Gluconacetobacter diazotrophicus PA1 5: one gene and its partner. The protein of the gene in region 1 interacts with the protein of each later gene in a pairwise test. Links are inferred from orthologs where the notes say so. Each region holds a gene or a part of one and is shown on either strand. Other genes may lie near its edges.

What was found.
Region 2: the proteins of parE (region 1) and dhaK interact in binary tests that used the Escherichia coli proteins (3 or more experiments, as listed by UniProt). The link is inferred for Gluconacetobacter diazotrophicus PA1 5 from one-to-one orthologs.

What each region holds. Positions count from the first base shown.
Region 1 is NC_010125.1:1,481,028-1,490,573, reverse strand. What follows is about bases 4,031-6,987. They hold parE (DNA topoisomerase IV subunit B), read left to right. Parts: upstream 4,031-4,469; coding sequence 4,470-6,506; downstream 6,507-6,987. Other genes in these bases: GDI_RS07000 (EamA family transporter), read left to right, coding at 6,545-6,987; GDI_RS07010 (hypothetical protein), read left to right, coding at 4,031-4,410. Also shown: GDI_RS07040 (YceI family protein), read left to right, coding at 1-27; GDI_RS07035 (cytochrome b), read left to right, coding at 35-646; GDI_RS07030 (YceI family protein), read left to right, coding at 661-1,227; cysK (cysteine synthase A), read right to left, coding at 1,257-2,243; GDI_RS07020 (RrF2 family transcriptional regulator), read left to right, coding at 2,430-2,879; GDI_RS07015 (hypothetical protein), read right to left, coding at 2,932-3,492; more of GDI_RS07010, read left to right, coding at 3,853-4,030; more of GDI_RS07000, read left to right, coding at 6,988-7,489; GDI_RS06995 (ABC-F family ATP-binding cassette domain-containing protein), read left to right, coding at 7,527-9,155; GDI_RS20480 (2-hydroxyacid dehydrogenase), read left to right, coding at 9,244-9,546. UniProt on the Escherichia coli protein: Topoisomerase IV is essential for chromosome segregation; it is the principal protein responsible for decatenating newly replicated chromosomes. It relaxes supercoiled DNA.
Region 2 is NC_010125.1:270,680-280,167, reverse strand. What follows is about bases 3,921-6,819. They hold dhaK (dihydroxyacetone kinase subunit DhaK), read right to left. Parts: upstream 5,922-6,819; coding sequence 4,920-5,921; downstream 3,921-4,919. Other genes in these bases: glpD (glycerol-3-phosphate dehydrogenase), read right to left, coding at 5,968-6,819; dhaL (dihydroxyacetone kinase subunit DhaL), read right to left, coding at 4,280-4,915; GDI_RS01260 (HPr family phosphocarrier protein), read right to left, coding at 3,921-4,277. Also shown: GDI_RS01270 (MIP/aquaporin family protein), read right to left, coding at 1-326; glycerol kinase GlpK, read right to left, coding at 371-1,870; more of GDI_RS01260, read right to left, coding at 1,980-3,920; more of glpD, read right to left, coding at 6,820-7,518; GDI_RS01240 (SDR family NAD(P)-dependent oxidoreductase), read right to left, coding at 7,720-8,460; GDI_RS01235 (zinc-binding dehydrogenase), read right to left, coding at 8,601-9,488. UniProt on the Escherichia coli protein: Dihydroxyacetone binding subunit of the dihydroxyacetone kinase, which is responsible for the phosphoenolpyruvate (PEP)-dependent phosphorylation of dihydroxyacetone via a phosphoryl group transfer from DhaL-ATP.

The DNA of each region.
Region 1 (9,546 bases):
GCCGGCGCGTTCGAACGCCAGGGCTGATCGGGTCATGCCGGCCGCCTCCGACACGGCCGGCGCCCCCGGCCGCTACAGCCTGGTCGCGATCATCCTCCATTGGGTGATCGCGGCGGGCATCCTGGCCCTGATCGGCATGGGCCTGGCCATGGACCATCTGTCCCTGCCGCCCATGCAGGTCTTCAAGCTTTACCAACTGCATAAATCGATCGGCGTCACCGTCATGCTGGCGGTCGTACTGCGCATCCTCTGGCGGCTGTTCCACACGCCGCCCGCCCTGCCGGCCACGCTGCCCGAAATCGAACGCAAGGCCGCGCATGGCACGCACGGGCTGCTGTACGGGCTGCAGATCCTGCTTCCGCTCAGCGGCTGGGCGCTGGTCTCGGCTTCGGTCTTCAATATCCCGACCGTGCTGTATGGCGTCGTGCCGTGGCCGCACCTGCCGGTCCTGGCCAGCCTGCACGACAAGGCCCCGGTCGAAGCCGCGCTGAAGACCCTGCATCACTGGAGCGCATGGATCCTGACGGCGGTCATCGCCCTGCATGTCGCCGCCGCGCTGCGCCATCATGTCATCCTGAAGGACGGCGTCCTGCGGCAGATGCTGCCCACCCGCCACGACGCCGCCAGACCGTCGCAACCTGCCTGACAGGAACCCGCTCCATGCGTCTTTCCCCCCTGGGAGCCGTGCTTCTCGGCACGGCCCTGCTCGCCCCCACCGCGCCGGCCCTGGCCGCCGAGTGGACGATCGATCCGGCCCACAGCACGATCACCTTTACCGGCACGCAGACCGGCGCCGCGTTCACCGGCCATTTCAAACGCTTCGGCGGCACGATCATCTTCGATCCCGCCCACCCGGACGCCGGGCACGCCCTGGTCACGATCGACGTCGCCAGCGCCGTGACCGGCGACCGGCAGCGCGACGAGGCCCTGCCGGGCGCCGACTGGTTCAATGTCGCGGCGTTCCCCAAGGCGACGTTCGAGGCCACGCATTTCCAGTCCAGGGGCGGGAATGCCTACACGGCCCAGGGCGAGTTGAGCATACGCGGCGTCGGCCAGCCGGAAACGCTGCCGTTCACGCTGGATATCACCGGCACGACCGCACACGCCAAGGGCCATCTCACCCTGATCCGCTCGCCGTTCGGCATCGGCCAGGGCCCATGGGCAAGCGGCCAGTGGGTGGCGCTGGACGTCGGTGTCGACATCGACGTGACCGCGCAGTCCTCATAGAAGACAGCGCAGGGGCCGACACCGGAACGTCAGGCCAGGCCGGTGAACAGCGACGTGGACAGGTAGCGTTCGGCGAACGAGGGCGCGATGACCACGATCGTCTTGCCCGCGTTTTCCGGCCGTTCGGCCAGCTTCAGGGCAGCATGCAGCGCGGCGCCCGAGGAAATGCCGATCGGCACCCCGTCCAGCCGCGCGCAGCGGCGGGCGGCGGCGATGGCCTCGCGCTCGGACACCGTCAGCACGCCGTCCAGCGCCGGCAGGTCCAGCGTGCGGGGGCAGAAGCCGGGGCCGATGCCCTGGATGCCGTGGGGCCCGGCCTCGTCCCCGTTCAGGATCGCGCTTTCGACCGGTTCCACCCCATAGACCGCCAGGCCAGGCTTGCGCGGCTTCAGCGCATGGGCGATGCCGCTGGCGGTGCCGCCGGTGCCCACGCCCGCCACCACGATATCCACCGCGCCGTCCGTGTCGGTCCAGATTTCCTCGGCCGTGGTGGCGGCGTGGACGGCCGGGTTGTCGGGATTGTCGAACTGGCGCGGCATCCAGGCGTCGGGCGTATTGTTCAGGATGTCCTCGGCCCGGGCGATGGCCCCGGCCATGCCCAGTCGGGCCGGCGTCAGTTCCAGTTCCGCATCCAGCAGGCGCAGCATCTTGCGCCGCTCCAGCGACGCGCCCTCGGGCATGGTCACGATCAGGCGATAGCCGCGCGCGGCGGCGACGAAGGCCAGCGAAATGCCGGTATTGCCCGATGTCGGCTCGACCAGCACCGTCCGGCCGGGCGTGATGTCGCCCCGCTGTTCGGCGGCCAGCACCATGGCCGCGCCGATGCGGTCCTTGACCGATCCCAGCGGGTTGAAGAATTCCAGCTTCAGCAGGATGCGGCTGGCAATCTCGTCCTCGCGCGTCAGGTGCGGCAGGGCCACCAGCGGCGTGCCGCCGACCGTATCGACGATCGAATCGTACACCCGCCCCCGCGGGCGCGCCAGGCCCAGCCGGTCGTCCACCGCCGTGTTGTCCATGGGTCGGTCCTTCCTTCAATCCGTATGCGCAGTCCCTGGCACGGATTTAATCGTAATCTTCGACATAATCCACCTTCATACCAAACAGAAGCGTGGATCATCGTCCCCATTCCTGTTAGCTTCGCGCCATCACACGGGCCATGCCCCCCGATGGGCGCGGCGAATCCAGCACAGGAGAGACCCAGGATGCTTCTTCGGCGTGACAGGGCCATGATCGCGGTGCTCATCATGCTCGACGTCGCATTCCATGCCGGGCGAAGCGGTACCGTCAGCGCCGCCGACATCGCCGAACGCGCCGGCCTGGCCCGGCGCGGGATCGAGCCGCTGCTGCAGACATTGTCGCGGTCCAGCCTGCTGGAAAGCGTGCGCGGGCCGCGCGGCGGCTACCGCCTGGGCCGGCCCCGGCGGGATATCACCCTGGCCGACATCGTCGAAATCGCGACCGCCGATGATTCGTCGTCCGATGACGGGCCGGTGGGCGCGCTGTTCACCAAGGTGATCGAACCCTGCTGGCAGAAGCTGGACGACACGCTGTCCACCCAGTGCCGCAAGCTGACCCTGGACGACCTGGTCCGCCGCGCGGAATCCAGCGGCATGCGCCGGCCCATGGCGGAACCCATCACCTTCTCGATCTGACGGGCCGCGCCCGGCCCGGGCTCGGGCCGGACAATGGGCTCCCGAAGGCTCGTTAATGAGCCGCCGGCGTCGTCTTCTGGCTCTTCGCCGGGGTCCTGGTCGTGCGATGCCGGGTCGATGTCCGGGCCGGCGTCGCGGGCGCGGGGGGCGCCACGATCGGGGTGGGCACCACGACGCCGGTCGCATCGACGCTGGCCGTGACCGTCAGGTACTGGCGCGGCTGGCCGACCCCGCGAATCAGGGTCACGGTGAAATGATCGTTCCCGGCATAGGCGGTGTTGGGCGTATACATCACATAGGTGTGATCATCGTAATTATAGAGGAAGACCTTGCCGTGTTCCGGCGCGGGCGACACCCCGAACGAGGCATAGGACCCGCCGCCCGTCTGCTGGATCACGACGCCGCAGTTACCGTCGTCGCTGCGGACGGCCATCGTCGCCTCCATCTGGCCGGAGGGCGAGGATTTGACCGGCCCGACCTGGCACACCGCCGACCGCTTCATGTAGCCGAACGGGTTCGGGGTCTTGGCCACCTGCAGCACAGGCTTGGTTTGGCATCCGGCCAGCAGGGCGGACGCCGCCACCAGGATTGCAGAAGACAGTCGCACTCGCACTCGTCAGCTCCGCTTTGCTCATGGAACCCCGTGCACGCGCGCGGGGTCGATAGTCCAAGACACCAGATAAAACAATGCCTTGACGGCATGCCGCTCTCCGAAACCCATCTGCGAATTTCGGAGGCAGGACACTAGAACAATGGCGATCCCTACGAAAGGCCCGACCCGATCCTTGCGAGTCGGCGATCCGGGGGATAGAAGCCGATTCCAGCAGGCGGCGGCATCAAAATGTGATTGCCAACACCGTGGCGAGGGTTATGCTGCTATTATAGAGTTCTAGCAAGCCTAGTTCACATGCCGGTTCATGTTGCCGACCCCAATCCGGCGCAGCATCCTGGTCGGTCTTGGAGAAACCACACCATGTCCTTTCCGATTTGGCGCGCCACGGTTGCCGCCCTGGCCCTTGCCGGCATCGTGACCAACGCGCAGGCCGCCTTCGCCGTCAGCCAGTGCACGTCCTCGCCGGCGCACGAGGCCTTCGACGTCCAGGGGCTGAAGAGCGAACTGATGGTCACGGCGCTGTCGTGCAACATGCAGGACCGGTACAACAGCTTCGTCGCCAAGTTCCGCACCAAGCTGCTGGACGAGGAAGGGACGCTGAACGCCTATTTCCACACCACCTACGGCCGCAGCGCGCAGCGCGAGCATGACGACTACATCACCCAGTTGGCCAACGTGCAGTCCGAGCGGGGGCTGAAATCCGGCACCGCCTTCTGCGACCAGCGCGCCGCGATGTTCGACGAGGTCGCGGTCCTGGAATCCGCCGCCGACCTGTCCAGCTACGCCCAGGCCAAGGACATCATCCAGCCCGCGTCCTACGAGACCTGCGCCGCGCCGGAACGCACCCTGCGCAACGAGGTGCGGACCCGCTATCGCGGCCACAAGCCGTCCGCCGCCCACACGTCGGCGCGGAGCTGACGCCGCCCCGGACCGAGTCCGCTTGACAGCGGACCGGCCGGCGGAACAAAGAACACTCCATGAACGATGATCTCTTTTCCGCGGCGCGACCGAAGCGGGAGCCCCGGGGCCGCGGGGCCGCGTCCGCCCCGCCGGCCCCGGTGCGGAACGATGCCGGCGGGGAGTACGACGCCAGCGCCATCGAGGTGCTGGAGGGGCTGGAACCCGTCCGGCGCCGGCCGGGCATGTATATCGGTGGCACCGACGAGGGCGCATACCACCACCTGGCGTCCGAGATCCTGGACAATGCGATGGACGAGGCCGTGGCCGGCCACGCCACCACCATCGACGTCACGCTGGAAGCAGGGGACTGGCTGACGATCCGCGACAACGGGCGCGGCATTCCGGTCGACCCGCATCCGAAATTCAAGGATCGCTCGGCGCTGGAGGTCATCCTGACCACGCTGCACGCGGGCGGCAAGTTCTCGGGCAAGGCCTATGCCACCTCGGGCGGCCTGCACGGGGTGGGATCGTCGGTGGTCAACGCCCTGGCGGCACGGATGGAGGTCGAGGTCGCCCGCGACCGCGCCGTCTGGCGTCAGGTGTACGAGCGCGGCCATCCCGTCACGATGCTGGAGAAGGTCGGCGCGACCCAGAACCGGCGCGGCACGCAGATCCGCTTCACCCCCGATCCGCAGATCTTCGGCCGGATCCATTTCTCGCCCGCGCGGCTGTACCGGCTGTGCCGGTCCAAGGCGTACCTGTTCCGCGGCGTCACCATCCGCTGGTCGTGCGACCCGGCGCTGGTCCGCGACGCGGACATCCCGGCCGAGGCGGTGCTGCACTTCCCCGGCGGCCTGGCCGACAGCCTGCGCGACGAACTGGGCAACGCCGCCCTGCTGACCGAGATGTGGTCCGGCGAGGCCGACCTGCCGGTGGGGCCCGACGGCGCCGATACCGGCCGGATGGAATGGGCGGTGGCGTTCCTGGAATCGGGGTCGGCCAGCCTGTCCTCGTACTGCAACACCATCCCGACGCCGCAGGGCGGCACGCACGAAGCCGGGTTTCGCGCCGCGCTGCTGAAGGGCTTCCGCGCCTGGGGCGAACAGCGGTCGAACAAGCGCGCGGCGGCGGTCAACGCCGATGACGTGCTGGGCGCCATCGCCGCCAAGCTGTCGGTGTTCATCCGCGACCCGCAATTCCAGGGCCAGACCAAGGAAAAGCTGACCTCGTCCGAGGCCAGCCGCCTGATCGAGACCGCGCTGCGCGACCGGTTCGAGCAATGGCTGGCCGGCCATCCGGCACAGGCCGACAACCTGCTGGCCTTCATCATCGAGCGGGCCGAGGAACGGCTGCGCCGCAAGGACCTGAAAGACACGCCGCGCAAGAGCGCGACCCGGCGGCTGCGCCTGCCCGGCAAGCTGACCGACTGCACGCGCGAGAACGCGGCCGAGACCGAGATCTTCCTGGTCGAGGGCGATTCGGCCGGCGGGTCGGCCAAGCAGGCCCGAAACCGCGAAACCCAGGCCGTGCTGCCGCTGCGCGGCAAGATCCTGAACGTCGCCAGCGCCTCGACCGAGAAGCTGCGCGCCAACCAGGAACTGCGCGACCTGGTCGAGGCCCTGGGCTGCGGCATCGGCGAACGGTTCGACGCGACCCGCCTGCGCTACGGCCGCATCGTCATCATGACCGACGCCGACGTGGACGGCGCGCATATCGCGTCGCTGCTGATGACGTTCTTCTATCGCGAACTGCCCGACCTGATCCGCCAGGGGCATCTGTACCTGGCGCAGCCGCCGCTGTACCGGCTGACGCAGGGCGGCAAGACGATCTATGCGATGGACGACACCGACCGCGAGCGGAAGCTGAAGTCGAACTTCAAGCCGAATGCCAAGGTCGAGGTCTCGCGCTTCAAGGGCCTGGGCGAGATGCCGCCGGGCGATCTGAAGCAGACGACGATGGACCCACGGCACCGCACGCTGCTGAAAGTCGTCACCCGTCCCGAGGACCGCGCCCTGACCAGCGACCGGGTCGAACATCTGATGGGACGGCGGCCGGAACTGCGCTTCCAGTTCATTCAGGAACACGCGCAGACCGTCGAAGACCTGGACGTTTGAATGTCTGTCCGGGCTGCGCCCCGGGCCGCAGGAGTTCCATGACCGCCAGTACATCCCAGGCCGCTCTTGCACCCGGCGCGCCCGCCGACGGGCAATCGGACGGCGGGCCGGTGGGCGGCGCGCTGCTGATGCTGTGCGGGATCGCCTCGTTCCAGATGGGCGCGTCGATCGCAAAAGACCTGTTCCCGCTGTTCGGACCGCTGGGCATGGTCGGGCTGCGGCTGTGGATCGCCGCGATCGTGCTGTGCGCGCTGGCGCGCCCATGGCGCATGGTGCCGGACCGCGCCACCCTGTGGCTGATCGTGCAATACGGCACGGTGGTCTGCCTGATGAACATGACGTTCTACCTGTCCCTGGCGCGGCTGCCGCTGGGGATCGCGGTGGCGATCGAATTCCTGGGCCCGCTGGCGCTGGCCCTGCTGGGATCGCGCCGGCCCGTCGACCTGCTGCTGGTCGCGCTGGCGGCGGCGGGTCTGGACCTGCTGCTGCAACCGGGCGCGGTGCTGCGCGGGCGGGGGCTGGACCCGCTGGGCGTGGGCTTCGGCCTGCTGGCCGCCGCGTCATGGGCGGCCTATATCGTGATCGGCGCACGGGTCAGCCGGCGGATCGACGCCACGCGGGCCACCGCGATCGGGCTGGGGGTGGGGGCGCTGCTGCTGACGCCGCTGGCGGCGGCGACCCTGCCGCGCATCGCGTCCCATCCCCACGCCGGTCTCCTGGCCGGCCTGGTGGCGATCCTGTCCTCCGCCGTGCCCTATACGCTGGAAATGCTGGCCATGAAGCGGCTGCACCCGCGCCAGTACGGCATCCTCAGCAGCCTGGACCCGGCCATGGCGGTGGTCATCGGCCTGGTGCTGCTGGGCGAGCATCCGGACCCGTCGCAATGGACGGGAATCCTGTGCATCGTCCTGTCGTCGATCATCGGCATCGTGATCCGGCAGTCGGGCGGCCAGGCCGCTCCGCCGCCCGCCCCCGACCTCTGAATCCGCCCTTCCCAATCCAAACCCCACGGACCGCCTCATGCTCCAGATCGATTCGCTTGTCTTCAACGCCTGGGGGCGGCGGTTCTTCGACCGGGCCAGCGTCACGCTGCCCAACCCGTCCAAGGTCAGCCTGGTCGGCCGCAACGGGGTGGGCAAATCCACGCTGTTCAAGCTGATCAAGGGCGAGCTGCAACCCGATTCGGGCGAGATTTCCATCCCCCGCGCGGCCCGGATCGCCGCCGTGGACCAGGAACATCCCGCGACGCCGGTCAGCCTGATCGAGACGATCCTGGCGGCGGATACCGAACGCGCCGCCCTGATGGCCGAACTGGACACCGCCGAGCCCGAGCGCATGGGCGACATCTGGGCGCGTCTGATCGAGATCGACGCCGACAGCGCCCCCGCCCGCGCCGCCGAAATCCTGAACGGGCTGGGGTTCTCCACCGCCGACCTCGACCGGCCCATGGCCGAGTTTTCCGGCGGCTGGCGCATGCGCGTGGCCCTGGCGGCCGCCCTGTTTTCCCAGCCCGACCTGCTGCTGCTGGACGAACCGACCAACTACCTGGACCTGGAAGGTGCGCTGTGGCTGGAGGCCCGTCTGGCGCGCTATCCGCATTCGGCGCTGATCATCAGCCATGACCGGGAATTGCTGAACAATTCGGTCGATTTCACGCTGCACGTCACCGAGGGCAAGCTGGAACTCTATTCCGGCGGCTACGATTCGTTCGAGCACCAGCGCGCCGAGAAGATCCGCCTGCAAAGCGCCACCCGCGCCAAGCAGGAGGCCGAGCGCGCGCATCTGCAATCCTTCGTCGACCGGTTCAAGGCCAAGGCCAGCAAGGCCGCCCAGGCGCAAAGCCGCATGAAGCGGCTGGCCAAGCTGGAGCCGGTGGCCACCACGATCGAGGCCCGGGTGTCGCCCTTCATCCTGCCCTCGCCGCCGCGCCCGCTGGCACCGCCGCTGATGCGGCTGGAAGATGTCGAGATCGGCTATGGCGACGACGCGCCGGTGCTGCGCGGCCTGGACCTGCGGCTGGATATCGACGACCGGATCGGGCTGCTGGGCGTCAACGGCGCGGGCAAGTCGACCTTCGCCAAGATGGCGGCCGGGGCGCTGGCCGCGCGGTCGGGCCGGGTGACGCGGTCGGCGCGGATGGAGGTCGGCTGGTTCCACCAGCATCAGATCGAGGCCCTGAACCCCACCGACACGCCGCTGGACATCATGCGCGCGGCGCGGCCGCAGGACAGCGACCAGTCGCACCGCTCGCGCCTGGCGCAGTTCGGCATCCATTTCGAAAAGCAGGGCACGACGGTCGAGGCCCTGTCGGGCGGCGAGCGGGCGCGGCTGCTGCTGAACCTGGTGGCGATGGCGGCCCCGCACCTGCTGATCCTGGACGAACCGACCAACCATCTGGACATCGACAGCCGGCGCGCGCTGCTGGACGCGCTGAACGAATACGAGGGCGCGGTGATCCTGATCACCCATGACCGCTCGCTGATGGAACTGGTGGCCGACCGGCTGTGGCTGGCGGCGGACAATACGGTGGCGCCGTTCGACGGCGACATGGACGATTACGCCCGCTTCGTCCTGGACCGCGCCCGGGGCGGCAGCACCGCGCCGTCCCAGGCGGCGTCGCGCGAAAAGCGGCGCAAGGCGAAGCGCTAAACCACGGGGCGCGGTGACAAGGCCCCCTTCCCAGCCGCCTTGCGATGCCGATAGGATCGGACCCGAACTGATCGGACGGGAGCGGGACATGAAGGATGCGGCGGTCTTCTACAGCCAGGTGGACAACCCCGAACCGTGGCGGGCCGCATTGGCCGGCCTGCTGCCGGACCTGGATTTCGTCCTGGCCGACGACGTGACCGACCCCGCCGCCGTCCGCTATGCCCTGGTCTGGAGCCCGCCGCGCGGCTTCTTCGCGCGCTTTCCCAACCTGCGGATGATCGTCGCCCTGGGGGCCGGGGTGGACGCGCTGGTCACACGCGACGACCTGCCGCCGGGGGTTGCGATCACCCGGCTGCACGACCCGCTGATGTCGCGGATGATGGCCAGCTAC
Region 2 (9,488 bases), 1.2 Mb from region 1 along the record:
TACAGCGCATAGACGATGGCAGCCCCGAGGAAGGCGCCGATGATCTGCGCGATGCAGTACGGCACCACCTTGCGCCACGGGAAATGCCGGTAGATCGCCAGTGCCAGCGTGACGGCCGGGTTGGCGTGGGTGCCGGACACCGAGGCCGTCGCATAGATGGCGATGGTAACGCCCAGCCCCCAGGAAATGCACACGCCCCAGTAGGCGTTCAGGTAGGGACTGGGATCGTACAGGATGTACATCGCCGCGACGGAATCGCCGAAGGCGATGATGATGAGGACGGCGAGCGCTTCGGAAATCAGCTCGCCGAGAAATTCTCTGCTCATGGGTTCTTCCCCCCACATGGTCTCGTTGCAGGCGCCCGCGATCGTCAATCCACCCAGTCGAAGGACCGCTGCACGGCCTTCTTCCAGGATTTCGTGTAATGGGCGCGGCGGTCTTCCGGCATGGACGGTGTCCAGGTCTTGTCGATTTCCCAGTTGGCGCGCAGGTCGTCCGTGTTGCTCCAGTACCCCACGGCCAGCCCCGCCGCGTAGGCGGCGCCGAGGGCCGTGGTTTCGACGACCTTGGGTCGGACGACGGGAACGTTCAGGATGTCGGCCTGGAACTGCATCAGCAGTTCGTTGGCCACCATGCCGCCGTCGGTCTTCAGGCTGGTCAGCCTGATGCCGCTGTCGCTTTCCATCGCCTCCACCACGTCGCGCACCTGATAGGCGGTGGATTCCAGCGCCGCGCGGGCGAAATGCGCCCGGGTGACGTAGCGCGTCAGCCCGGCGATCACGCCACGGGCGTTTTCCTTCCAGTACGGCGCGTACAGGCCGGAGAAGGCCGGCACGATATAGATACCGCCGTTATCCTCCACGCTGCGGGCCAGCGGTTCGATCTGGGTCGCGATATCGAACAGTTTCAGATTGTCGCGCAGCCATTGCACCAGCGCCCCGGTGATGGCGATGGCGCCCTCCAGCGCGTAGCAGGGGCGTTCCTCGCCGAACTGGTAGGCCAGCGTCGTCAGCAGGCCCGCCTTGGACTGCACCGGCTTGACGCCCGTGTTCATCAGCAGGAACGAGCCCGTGCCGTAGGTGTTCTTGGCCTCGCCCGGTGAAAAGCAGGTCTGGCCGACCAGGGCGGCCTGCTGGTCGCCCAGGATGCCGGCGATCTTCGTACCCTTCAGCGTCGGCGTGGCGATTTCACCATACACGAAGGATGAGGGCACGATTTTGGGCAGGCATGCGGCGGGAATGGCGAAGACGTCCAGCATGCCGCGATCCCAGTCGCAGGTTTCCAGGTTCATCAACTGGGTGCGCGAGGCGTTGGTGACGTCCGTCACATGGATGCCGCCGTTCGGCCCGCCGGTCAGGTTCCAGATGACCCAGCTGTCGATGGTGCCGAACAGGGCCTGCCCCGCTTCCGCCTTCGCGCGCGCGCCATCCACGTTGTCCAGCAGCCAGCGGAGCTTCAGCCCCGCGAAGTAACTGGCCAGCGGCAGGCCGGTGACCTGGCGGAAACGGTCCTGCCCCCCGTCGGCGGCGAATGTCGTGACCAGTTGATCGACCCGCGTATCCTGCCACACCAGGGCGTTGTGCAGCGGCCTGCCGGTTTCCCGGTCCCACAGGACGGTCGTTTCCCGCTGGTTGGTGATGCCGACGGCGGCCAGGTCCTCCGCCGCCAGGTTGGCGCGGGCCAGCGCCGCCCCGATCATTTCGTTGGTGTTGTTCATGATTTCGACAGGGTCATGTTCCACCCAGCCCGGGCGGGGATAGATCTGTCGATGTTCCTTCTGCGCGACCGAGGCGATCCGGCCTTGGCGGTCGAAGATGATGAAGCGCGAACTGGTCGTTCCCTGGTCGATCGCGCCGACATAGCTGGTCATGGTGCCTGCTCCCTTTACGGTTTTTCTTCTTGCGGCATACCGCTTGGCGGTTTTCTGAAATTTTCCTTATATCACGTGATGTTTGCGAAAAACCATGCGATTCTCCCCGTCAGGCGGCGAAGGCGGCGCGGATCGCGCCCAGGCGCGTCGCGGCCATCGACAGGCGGCGAATGCCCGCCGCGACCAGCAGGCGCGCGGCACGCGGATCGCCCGCCGCTTCCCCGCAGACCGAGACGGACCTGCCGTTCGCGTGCCGGACGACGTGCGCGCACAGATCGATGACAGCGGGATGCGCGGCGTCCGCGAACGCTGCGAAATCCTGCCGCCCGCGTTCCGCCGCCATGACATATTGCGTCAGGTCGTTGGTGCCGATCGAAAAGAAGTCCGTTTCCGCCACAAGGTCTTCGATCCGCAGCGCGGCGGCGGGGACTTCGATCATCGCGCCCAGCGGGGGGATGGGCGTTCCGGCCTCGCGGCACGCATCCGCCAGGATGCCACGCGCCGCGCGCATTTCCTCGGCGACTGTGACCATCGGCAGCATGATGCGCAGGTCGTGTGCACCGCCCGCGCGCAGGATCGCGCGCAGATGGGTGCGGAAGAACGCGGGACGGCGCAGCAGGGCGCGCAGGCCGCGCACGCCCAGGGCCGGATTGTCCTCGGGATCGAGGGCGAGGAACGGGATCGGCTTGTCCGCCCCGGCATCCAGCGCCCGCACGACGACCGGACGCCCCCGGAACGGCGCCAGCAGGGCGGCGATCCGCTCGGCCTGCTCGGCCTCGGCGGGGGCGTCCGGGCGGTCCAGGAACAGGATTTCCGTGCGCGCCAGGCCGATCCCGTGGGCGCCGGCCGCCGCTGCCGCCAGGCTTTCGCGCACGGTGCCGACATTGGCCCACAGTTCCAGGCCGGTGCCGTCCCGCAGGGGCAGCACGGACGGGCCGGCGGCGGGCGCCGGCGACGGAGGGGACTGGAAGCGCCGGGCGGTGGCCGGGTCGGGGTCGGGCACGATCTCCCCACTGGCGCCGTCGAAGGCGACGGTGCGGGGAACCGGGTCCAGCGTCACGCCGGCCAGGGCGGGAATGCCGGCGCCCCGCAGCAGGATCGCGGCATGGCTGGTCGCCCCGCCCTGCCGGTCCAGCACGCCGATGACGGAGGCCGGCAGGGACGCGGCCTCGGCCGCGGTCAGGGTATCGACCAGCAGGATGCACGGCGCCGGCCCCACCGCCAGGTCGCGCGGCCCCGTGCCGGGCAGCAGGCGCTGGAGCACCGCGCGCCCGACCTCGATCACGTCCTGCCCCCTGGCCCGCAGGTAGGGCGCGTCCAGCGCGCCATAGCGGGCGTGGGTGGACAGGACCGCGCGCCACCAGGCGGCGGCCTCGTTCAATCCGGCGTCCTGGATGGCGGCATAGGCCGCATCGACCAGGGCCGGATCGTGCAGCAGCGTCGCCTGCGCCGCCATGATGGGCGGGCCGGCGCTCAACCGGCCGAACGTGGCGTCGATGGCGGCGCGCAGCCGGATGCGGGCGGCGTCCCGGTCCGGGGCGGGATGGTCCGGGATGGCCAGGGGCGCGCGGTCCACGACATGCAGCGGGCCGGCGACGCGGCCGGGCGAGACCGGGATGGGCCCCGTGGCCGGGGGCGCCGGCAGGTCGGGCGGGGGCGCTTCGGGCGCCTGGGCCAGAAGGGTGGCCAGGGCGGCGACCGCGGCTTCGGCCTGCGGGCCGGAGGCCTCGATCGTGACGGTGGCCCCCGCGGCGGCGTCCAGCGTCAGCAGCGCCGTCAGGCTGTCGGCGCGCGCGCTTCTGCCGTTCGCCGTCAGGCGGATATCGGCATCGTAGCCCGCCGCGACGGTCACGAACGCGGCGGCGGGGCGCAGGTGGAGCCCCGCCGGGTCCGCCAGCGTGACGGCGCGGCGTGCTGTCGCCGTTGTCGTTGCCGGCGAAGGCATGGGCTTGGGCTGGGGCTGGGGCGCGGATGGCGCGATGTCCGCGCGTTTCGCGGCCAGTCCGTTTTCCGCCTCGGCCAGGACCCGTTCGACCGGCAGGCCGGCGGCGGCGGCCAGGGCGGCGGCCAGCGCGCCCTCGACGAAGGCGGCGGGCGAGAGGTGGAGTCTGGCCCGCACGCCCGCCGGCATCAGGTCGCGCGCCATGTCCGCGCTGAGCAGCGCGCTGCCGATATCCATCAGCACGACGATGGCGCCGCACGCCGCCGGCAGCGATTCGGCGGCGGCGACGATGGCCATGGGATCGGTGCCGAGGTCGCGGCCGCCCGGCCCGGCGCCGGCCGCGCGGGCGATCGCGACGCGCGTGCCGGTCATCTGCCGGATCAGGGCCTCGGTCGCTTCGGCCAGCGCCGCGCTGTGCGACACCAGCAGCAGGGCGGTGGGGGCCGTGATGTCGGGCGCGTCCATCGCTAGCCCGCCGTATCGGCCAGGGCCGTCAGCAGAAGCGCCGAGGACGCGGCGCCCGGGTCCTCATGCCCCGCCGAGCGCTCGCCCAGATAGCTGGCCCGCCCCTTGCGCGCGATCATCGGGATGGTCGCCTCCGCGCCCTGCCGGGCGGCCTCGGCCGCCCGGGCGAGGGCCTGCGGCGTGTCGGGGCCGGACTGGGTGCCGGACAGGGCCGCCACCGCCGGGATCAGGGCGTCGAGCATGGTCTTGTCGCCCGCCACGGCCTTGCCCCGCGCCGCGACCCCGGCCACCCCGGCCGCCAGCAGCGTGCGCCATGCCGGAACGTCCAGGGCGGAGACGTCCCGGGCCGCCTTGCCCATGTCCAGGAAGAACGTGCCGTACAGCGGCCCCGACGCACCGCCCACGGTGCTGATCAGCGTCATGCCGACCAGCTTCAACAGGGCGGCGACGTCGGGGGGCGGTTCGTCCAGCTTGCCCGCCACGGCCCGGAAGCCGCGCGCCATGTTCGCCCCGTGGTCGCCGTCGCCGATCACGGCGTCCAGCACCGACAGGCTGTCCTGCCGGTCGTCGATGACCTGTGCCGCCCGGCGCAGCCAGACGCACAACAAGGCGACATCCGCCGTGCGGGCATCCGGCATGCGCTCACGCCCCCCAGCGCAGGGCGGGCGTGACGCACGGGGCGTCCCAGTAGCGGGTCATCTCGTCCGTCAGGCGCAGCAGCGTGATCGACGTGCCGGCCATTTCCAGGCTGGTGATGTAGGACCCGACCAGCGAGCGGGCGACGGTCAGCCCATGTGCCTGGGCGATCCGGTGGGCCGCGCGATAGACGATATACAGTTCGATCAGCGGCGTGCCGCCCAGGCCGTTGACGAACAGCAGGACCGGGTCGCCCCGGCGGAACGGCAGGTCCTCCAGGATCGGCTGCATCAGCATGTCCGCGATGCGGTCGGCGCTTTCCATCCCGACGCGCTTCCGTCCGGGTTCGCCGTGGATGCCGATGCCGAATTCCATTTCGTCTTCCCCCAGTTCGAAACTGGGTTTTCCGACATGCGGCACGGTGCAGGACGTCAGCGCCACGCCCATCGAGCGGACGGACGCGTTCACGTCCCGGCACAGGCGGGCCAGCGACCCGAGGTCCGCCCCGGCCTCGGCCGCGCCGCCGCAGATCTTCTCCGCCAGGATCGTGCCGCCGACGCCGCGCCGCCCCGCCGTGTAGAGGCTGTCCTTGACCGCCACGTCGTCGTCGATGATCACGGCCTCCAGCCGCAATCCTTCCTCCCGCGCCAGGTCGGCCGCCATGTCGAAATTCATGACGTCGCCCGTGTAGTTCTTGACGATGTGCAGCGCCCCCTGCTCGCCCGTCACCGCGCGGGTCGCCGCCAGGATCTGGTCGGGGGTCGGGCTGGTGAAGACCGCGCCCGGACAGGCGGCGTCCAGCATGCCGCGCCCCACATAGCCGCCATGCATCGGTTCGTGCCCCGATCCGCCGCCCGAGACCAGCGCGGCCTTGCCCTTCACGGGCGCGTCGGCGCGCATGATGTAGGCGGGGTCGAGATGGACGGTCAGCAGGTCGGGGTGGGCCGCCGCCATGCCCTCCAGGGCTTCGGTGACGACCCGGTCGGGGGCGTTGATGAGCTTCTTCATGCCTGGTCTCCAGGGACCTGTTCGGGCGGGGCGAATCCGATACGTCCTAGGCTACATCCGCCACCTGCGATTCCACGGGCTTGCCGCGATGCGCGATATAGGATTCGAGTTCCGCGACCTGCCCGGCGGAAAACAGGAGGCCGAGCTTGGACCGGCGCCACAGGATATCCTCGGCCGAACGGGCCCATTCGCGGTCGATCAGGTAATCGACCTCGCGCGCGTACAGTCCGGATCCGAAATCCTGGCCCATCGCGGCGGCGTCGCCGGCCGCGATGTCGAAGGCCCGCGTGCCGTAATTGCGCATCAGGCGCCAGGCATTGTGTTCGTCCAGCCAGGGTGCCCGCGCCCGCAACTGCGCCAGCATGCCCAGAAAATTCCGCCCCACGAATTCGCCGCCCGGCAGCGCGTGCAGGCCGGTCCACGGCACCGCGCGCAGCGACCGCACATGGGGGGCCAGCCTTTCGATCGCGTGTTCGGCCAGCCTGCGATAGGTCGTGATCTTTCCGCCGAAAATCGAAAGGACGGGCGCCCCGCCCTCGGTATCGACATCCAGCACGTAGTCGCGCGTCACGGCCGAGGCGCTGCTGGCCCGGTCGTCGAAGAGCGGGCGCACGCCGGCATAGCTCCATACGACGTCGGACGGCTGGACGGGCTTGCGGAAATACCGGTTCACGCTGTCGCACAGATACGTGATTTCATCGGGCGAGATCGCGACCTTGCCCGGGTCCGCGTCCCACGGAATGTCGGTCGTACCGATGAGGGTGTAGCGGCTTTCGTACGGAATGACGAAGATGATGCGGCGGTCGGGATTCTGCAGGATATAGGCCTGCGATCCCTCGAACAGGCGCGGCACCACGATGTGACTGCCCTTGACCAGCCGCACCTGCTTGTTCCCCCCGACCCCGAGCGTGCCGTGCAGCACCGAGGCGACCCAGGGGCCGGTGGCGTTCACCAGCGCGCGCGCCCGGACGGTGCCGGTGCGGCCGGTTTCCTGGTCGGCGATCGTGGCCTCCCACGACTCGCGGCCCCTCGTGGCCGAGACGAACCGGGTGCGGGTGCGGATTTCCGCGCCGTGGGCGGCGGCGTCCATGGCGTTCAGGACCACCAGCCGGGCGTCCTGCACCCAGCCGTCGGAATAGATGAACCCCCGGGTGAATTCGGGTTTCAGCACGGCGCCGCTGGGATGGTCGGCGAAGGTGACGCTTCGGGTGCGCGGCAGCGTCATGGTCAGGGCCAGGTGATCGTAGAGGAACAGCCCCGCGCGCAGTTCCCAGACCGGACGCGCCAGCTTCGAATGCGGCAGCACGAAGCGCATCGGCCAGATGATGTGCGGCGCGATCCGCAGCAGCACCTCGCGCTCCATCAGCGCCTCGCGCACCAGCCGGAATTCGTAATATTCCAGATAGCGCAAGCCGCCATGGATCAGCTTGGTGCTGGCGGACGAGGTATGGCCGGCCAGGTCGTCCTGTTCCACCAGCAGGACGCGCGCCCCGCGCCCGGCGGCGTCGCGCGCGATGCCGCAGCCGTTGACGCCGCCCCCGATGATCAGAAGGTCGTACGATCGTCCGTCACCGGACGCGGCACGGTCGCCCGGCATGGGTGTCGCGGATGATGGCGAGGGGAAAGGTCGAAAGGATGACATGCGTGCCTCCTTGCGGTGGACATTCATATCCGAAGACGGCCGGGCGTCTCAATTCGATTCCGCGCCCGGGCGAACGCATATCCGTGAGGATGCGATCAGGTTTCACGCCCCGTGCGTTCCAAAGCGAACATCCCCGCCCCCACGCCGGATGCGCGCTCACACCTGGGCGGCGCCTCCGTCCACGAACAGTTCCACCCCGGTGACGAAGCTGGCGTCGGACGAGGCGAGGAAGAGCACCGCGCTGGCGACCTCCTCCGCACGGCCGACGCGTCCCATGACGACGGTCGCGGCCAGGGCCTTCTTTTCGTCGGGATCGGAGAAGGTGTGGTTCAGCAGCGGGGTATCGATCGGCCCCGGGCTGACCACGTTGACCCTGATCCCGCGATCCTTGAGGTCCGATGTCCAGGAACGGGCGAAGGACCGCACGGCCGCCTTGGTCGCGGCATAGATGCTGAAGGCGGGAAAGCCCTTGATGGACGCGATGGAGGCATTCAGGACGATGGCGCCCCCGTCCGGCATCAGGGGCAGCGCCTTCTGCACCGTGAAGACGACCCCCTTGACGTTGATGTCGAAGATCCTGTCGTAATGGTCTTCGGTAATCGCACCGAGCGGGACCATTTCGCCCAGGCCCGCGTTGGCGAAGACGATATCCACGCGGCCCTTCTCCCGGCCGATCTGGTCATAAACCCTGTCGAGGTCCGGGAGTTTCGCGACATCGGCCTGGATGGCGCTGATGCCCCCGCCCGCGGCGGAGACCGCGGCGTCAAGCTCGGGCCGGCGGCGTCCGGTGATGTAGACATGCGCGCCCTCCCCGGCGAACAGCCGGGCCGTGGCGAGGCCGATTCCGGCGCTGCCACCGGTGACAAGGGCGATCTTGCCCTCGAGTTTCCGTGACATGCTGCGTCTCCGTTCCAATATCCTGCGGGAAACCGCCATCGGTACGGATCGTGTCTCCGGTCATCCGGCGTGCCACGAGGGACGCGGGAGGGGCGATGGCATCACCCATATCGTCCGGCGATGCCATGCGTTCGAATGTCCTATATCTTCACCAGCACTTTTCCCGTTGTCCGGCCGGCCTTGAAGGCGGACAGGCTTTCGGGCAGGGCCGTGAACGCCGTCACGCGGACGGGCTGCGTTTCCAGCGCGCCGGCCTGCACGTCGTGCATCAGGCCGGCGCCGGCCATGCGCCAGTCGCGCCAGTCCTGTGGCGACGCGTGGTCGTGCATCGCGTTCAGCGCCACCTCGTGCAACGAGAGCGCGGTGGCGAACGGCGGCAGGGGCGGCGCGTCCAGCCGGTCCTGGATGCAGACCAGATGCCCGTTGAAGCCGAGCATCGGCGCCAGCGTCCTCGCATAGCCCCCGCTTGTGGTGTCGAACACGGCGAACAGGCGGCGCGGCCCCAGCGCCTGTTGCAACGCGCCCTGCCAGGAATCGTCCTGATAATCGAACGCCCCGCAGACCCCCAGGCCCAGCAGGCGCGCGTGATGGCGGGGCGACGCCGTGACCCAGACCCGCCACCCCCGCCGCACCGCCAGTTGCGCGAGGATCAGCGCGACCGCGCCCCCTGCCCCCGTCACCAGCACATCGCGATCGGGAACGGACGGGACCTTGGCCAGCGCCTGCCACGCCGTCAGGCCGGGGCAGGGAATGCCGGCCGCGACCTCGTCACTGACGCCGTCGGGAACCGGCAGGACGCTCTCGGCCCGCAGGGTGGTGTAGTCCGAGAAACTGCCGTCCCGCGCCAGGCTCTGGTGATACGCGACCCGCTGGCCGACCGGCAGGCGGACATCGGGGCCCACGGCGGCGATCCGGCCGACCCCGTCGACCCCCGGAACGCGGCCGGATTTCCAGGCGGCATGGCCGTTCTGGATGATCTTCCAGTCCACCGGGTTGAACGCGGCCAGGGTATTTTCCACGACGATTTC